One region of the Polaromonas sp. P1_G1 genome, then DNA from elsewhere that is predicted to be linked to it. Evidence: predicted binding sites of a transcription regulator. Region 1 holds the regulator's gene; the other holds the start of a gene.
What was found. Region 1 encodes NrdR, which represses ribonucleotide reductase genes. Its sites were predicted from a motif close to CACNANATNTNGTG; they were not measured.
Positions count from the first base shown of each region.

Region 2: AC1D1Y_RS12960 (ribonucleoside-diphosphate reductase subunit alpha) is a predicted target of NrdR. The motif match lies at 903-916, and genes of this name have one in related genera.

Region 1 covers NZ_JBFUBU010000005.1:118,141-120,532, reverse strand. Annotated here, with positions in the region: gene pilV (type IV pilus modification protein PilV) at 1-442, opposite strand, end outside; gene AC1D1Y_RS03525 (GspH/FimT family pseudopilin) at 436-1,020, opposite strand; gene nrdR (transcriptional regulator NrdR) at 1,174-1,623, opposite strand; gene glyA (serine hydroxymethyltransferase) at 1,723-2,392, opposite strand, start outside.
Region 2 covers NZ_JBFUBU010000022.1:55,238-57,629, reverse strand. Annotated here, with positions in the region: gene AC1D1Y_RS12970 (sigma-54-dependent transcriptional regulator) at 1-54, shown strand, start outside; gene ampD (1,6-anhydro-N-acetylmuramyl-L-alanine amidase AmpD) at 41-643, shown strand; gene AC1D1Y_RS12960 (ribonucleoside-diphosphate reductase subunit alpha) at 1,086-2,392, shown strand, end outside.

The DNA.
Region 1 (2,392 bases):
CTTCCCAGAGAATCCAGATGTTGGCCTGGGTTGCGCTGGCACCGGGCCGGGCCAGCTCGACGCCGCCCTGGGGCAGCAGCGCGCGAACCCGGGTCTGGAAGGCCGTCAGATCCGCTGCAGCCAGCAGCGCGGGGCTTGTGCAATTGGGAAAGGCGCAGGGCGCGAGGGCGGGGGGGTTGCCGGTGGTCATCATTGCCACGTCATAGTTGCCGGCTGACAGCCCGTTTGGGTTGAGCCTGATCACTTCCGCCAGTTCCGTGGCCAGGGCGCTGGCGATGGCGCGGTTGGCAGCGTTTTTCTGCGCCGCGACCGAATAGGCCTGCATGCCGGCAAGCGCCAGCATGCCGAAGGACATGAGCAATATGGAAATCAGGACCTCCAGCAGCGAGGAGCCTCGCTGCCCCTTGCGTGAAGGAGGTGCTTTTCTGGTGAGGCCTAGCATGCGACGTCCCCCGTCTGGACCTTGACCCGGCCCACTGCGTTCATGCACAGCGTGCGGGTGTAGTAAGCGTTGGTGGCGAACGAGCCCGAGGCATGCACCAGCCATCGGCCCGACTGGCCTATGGCGCGGCCCGTGCCGTCATAGATGATGCCGTTGCCCGTGGCGACAGCCGTCGGAGTGGAGACGCCGACCGCGAAAAAATCGCTGATGCCGGCCATGGGCTCCTGGGCGCGCAGCACGATGTCGGTCGCGGCATCGAAGCTGCCGTTGCCATTGCTGTCAAGGAACACCACCCATCCCTGCATCCAGCCGCCGACGGTCGAGCCGTTGCCAGTGGAACATGTCGGGCTTGCCGCGGTGTAGTTGGCGGTCCTGCAGATCGTCACGCTTTTCCCGCGCCGCATGGCTTCACCGCGGGCGTAGCGGGTATCCGAGATAAACCCGTTGGTGGCGCGGGTGATATTGGCGTTGGCAAGCAGTCCCATGAAGGAGGGCGTTGCGAGGACCGTCAGGATTCCGATGATGGCTATCACCACCAGCACTTCAATCAGGGTGAATCCATGCTGGATTCGCCGCATGACACGCCAGGGCGGTTGGGGGCGGAGGGGGGCAGGGCCGGCGATCGATAGATTTTCGAACATGCGCAATTGTGAGCATGCCCCGCCGGTCCCGCCTCCTGTATTCGACGTCCGGTCAGGTCTGCGTGACGAACGGTCAGCGCGTCCGGCGCCTCAGCGCCTGACCTCGTCCACCAGGGTCTTGAACTCGTCAATATCCTCAAAGCTGCGGTAGACGCTGGCAAAGCGGACATAAGCCACTTTGTCGAGTTTCTTGAGTTCGCGCATGACCAGCTCGCCCAGGCGGTTGGAGGCCACCTCACGCACTCCCAGGCTCAGCAGTTTTTCCTCGATGCGTTCGATGGCCGAGTCGATCTGCTCGGTGCTGACGGGGCGCTTGCGCAGCGCCAGGTTCATGGAGCCCAGGATCTTGCTGCGCTTGTACTCGATGCGGCGGCCGTCCTTCTTGACGATGGACGGGAAGGTGACGTCGGGCCGCTCGTAGGTGGTGAAGCGCTTTTCACACGCACCGCACTGGCGGCGGCGGCGTATGAAGTCGGCGTCTTCCGCCACCCGGGTTTCCACAACCTGGGTTTCGAGGTGGCCGCAGAAGGGGCATTTCATGGGTGGTGACCTGGATTTAAAAACATCAATCGGTCTTCAGCCCATTGAGGACGGCAGGAGCAGCGATGAAAACCATGATGCCCGCGCCGTCCGCCATGGTCAGCGATAGACGGGGAAGCGGCTGGTCAAGGCGTGAACCTTGGCGCGGACCGCTTCAAGGGTGGCCGCGTCGCGAGGGTTGTCGAGCACGTCGGCGATCAGGTGGGCCGTGGCGCGGGCTTCTTCATCTTTGAAGCCGCGCGTCGTCATGGCCGGGGTGCCGATGCGCACGCCGCTGGTGACCATGGGCTTTTCCGGGTCGTTCGGGATGGCATTCTTGTTGATCGTCATGTGGGCACTGCCCAGCACCGCCTCGGCTTCCTTGCCGGTGATGCCCTTGGCGCGCAGGTCGACCAGCATGACGTGGCTTTCGGTGCGTCCGCTGACGATGCGAAGGCCGCGCTGCGTCAGGGTGTTGGCGACGATCTGCGCGTTTTTCACGACCTGTTGCTGGTAGGTCTTGAACTCGGGGCTCATGGCCTCCTTGAAGGCCACGGCCTTGGCCGCGATCACGTGCATCAGCGGGCCGCCCTGCAGGCCGGGGAAGATCGCGCTGTTGATGGCTTTTTCGTGTTCGGCCTTCATCAGGATGATGCCGCCGCGCGGGCCGCGCAGGCTCTTGTGCGTGGTCGAGGTGACGATGTCGGCATGCGGCACCGGGTTGGGGTACACGCCCGCGGCCACCAGGCCGGCGTAGTGGGCGATGTCGACCATGAAGATCGCGCCGACG
Region 2 (2,392 bases), on a different contig from region 1:
CCGGGCAGCGAAGACCCCGCCGATGAACTCGACGCCGCCGATGACCCCGCCTGAAGGCCGGGGCGCCGGCACCCCGCAGCCCCTGTGGCGGGACGGCTGGTACCGCTATGCGCGCGCGCTGGCCTCGCCCAATTTCGGGCCGCGGCCCGAGGGCGCGCTGATCGACCTCGTTGTCATCCACTCCATCAGCCTGCCGCCCGGCGAATTCGGCAACGGCAACGTGCAGCGCCTCTTCACCAACCAGCTCGAGTGGGAAGCCCACGCTTACTTCCAGGGCATACGCGGCCTGCAGGTGTCGTCGCACTTCTTCATTGCCCGTTCCGGCGCCCTGTGGCAGTTCGTCGGCTGCGGCGACCGGGCCTGGCATGCCGGGGAGTCGAACTACCGCGGACGCGGCAACTGCAACGACGACTCCATCGGCATCGAGCTTGAGGGCCTGGAAGGCGGCGCCTTCGAAATGCCCCAGTACGAGACCCTGGCAGGACTCTGCGCCTCGCTGCTCCAGGCCTATCCCATCGCCCACATCGCGGGACACGAACACATCGCGCCCGGCCGCAAGCAAGACCCCGGTCCGGGTTTTGAGTGGTCCCTGCTGCAAGACTCGCTGGCCTTGCCGGCTAGGTATTTTCCCGAGACCGCCTGAGGCTCACGCGCGCAAAACCACACCGGGGTGGTGCGCTTTGCAGCCGGAAATTTCACGGTATTTTTACCGCGCTAACATGGGCTTGTGTTGGCGGGCCAAAGCCCGCGACAAGGCGCGCCGCAGCGTTGCCGGGGCTGCGCAAGCCTGATGGAATCAGGCTTTGCCGAAGATGAGCGGCACGAAATCGAGAGCGTCGCGCAGCTGTCCAAAACGGGGCTGAAAAAGCCACAAAACGTAACGGTGCATTCAGTCGGCGATACACTACCTGTAGTGGCTTGTATTCCCCCCATACCCTAGGTATAGTGTCTAAGCCCTAATTCAGTTTGATGTAATTCGGGCCCCGGCGACGAGGAATTGGTTCATGCTTTTGAACGCCTTCCGCCAAAACGGTTGCCCGCAACAGCACATCAAGCCAGTCATAAAACAAAGCAAAGAGGAAGTCATGCAAACAGCACAGCACGCAGTGCCCGCAACGTCCAGCGTTGCCGCCGGCAATCCGGCAGCCAGCGATACCAACACCCAGCCCAGCCCCCTCGCCCACTACCAGATCATTCGCCGCAACGGCGGCGTCGTGCCTTTCGAGCCCAACAAGATCGCCGTGGCCATGATGAAGGCCTTCCTGGCCGTTCATGGCACGCAGGGCGCGGCCTCGGCCAGCGTGCGCGAAACGGTCGACGGCCTGACCCAGGCGGTCATCCGCGCCCTGATGCGCTCGCGCCCGGGCGGCGGCACCTTCCATATAGAAGACGTGCAGGACCAGGTCGAACTCGGCCTGATGCGCGGCGGCCACCACGAGATTGCCCGCGCCTACGTGCTGTACCGCGAAAAGCGCACGCAGGAGCGCGCGCGCCAGCCGCAGACCCAGGCGCCCGCAGCGCCCCTAATCCACGTCACCGACCGCGGCAACCGCATCGCCCTGGACATCCGCAACCTGCAGGCGCTGATCGAGGCCTCCTGCGCCGACCTGGGCGCCGATGTCAAGCCCGACCCCATCGTCGCGGAAACCATGCGCAACCTCTACGACGGCGTTCCCATCGACGAGGTCTACAAAGCGTCCATCCTGGCGGCGCGCACCCTGATTGAAAAAGACCCCGACTACACCTATGCCACCGCGCGCCTGCTGATGCACACCATCCGCCGGGAAGTGCTGGGCGAAGAAGTCAACCAGGAAGACATGGCCGTCCGCTATGCCGAATACTTCCCGCAATTCATCGCCAAGGGCGTGCAGAACGAATTGCTCGACGAAAAACTGCAGCAGTTCGACCTGGCCCGCCTGGGCGCCGCGCTCAAGCCCGAGCGCGACCTGAAATTCGACTACCTCGGCCTGCAGACCCTGTTTGACCGCTACTTCCTGCACGTGCGCAAGCAGCGCATCGAACTGCCCCAGGCTTTCTTCATGCGCGTGGCCATGGGCCTGTCGCTCAACGAGATCAACCGCGAAGAGCGCGCCATCGAGTTCTACGAGATCCTGTCGTCCTTCGACTTCATGTCGAGCACGCCCACCCTGTTCAACGCCGGCACCCTGCGTTCGCAGCTGTCGTCCTGCTACCTGACCACGGTCGCCGACGACCTGGGCGGCATCTACGACGCCATCAAGGAAAACGCCCTGCTGTCCAAGTTTGCCGGCGGCCTGGGCAATGACTGGACGCCCGTGCGCGCCCTGGGCGCCCATATCAAGGGCACCAACGGCGAATCGCAAGGCGTGGTGCCGTTCCTGAAGGTCGTCAACGACACCGCCGTTGCCGTCAA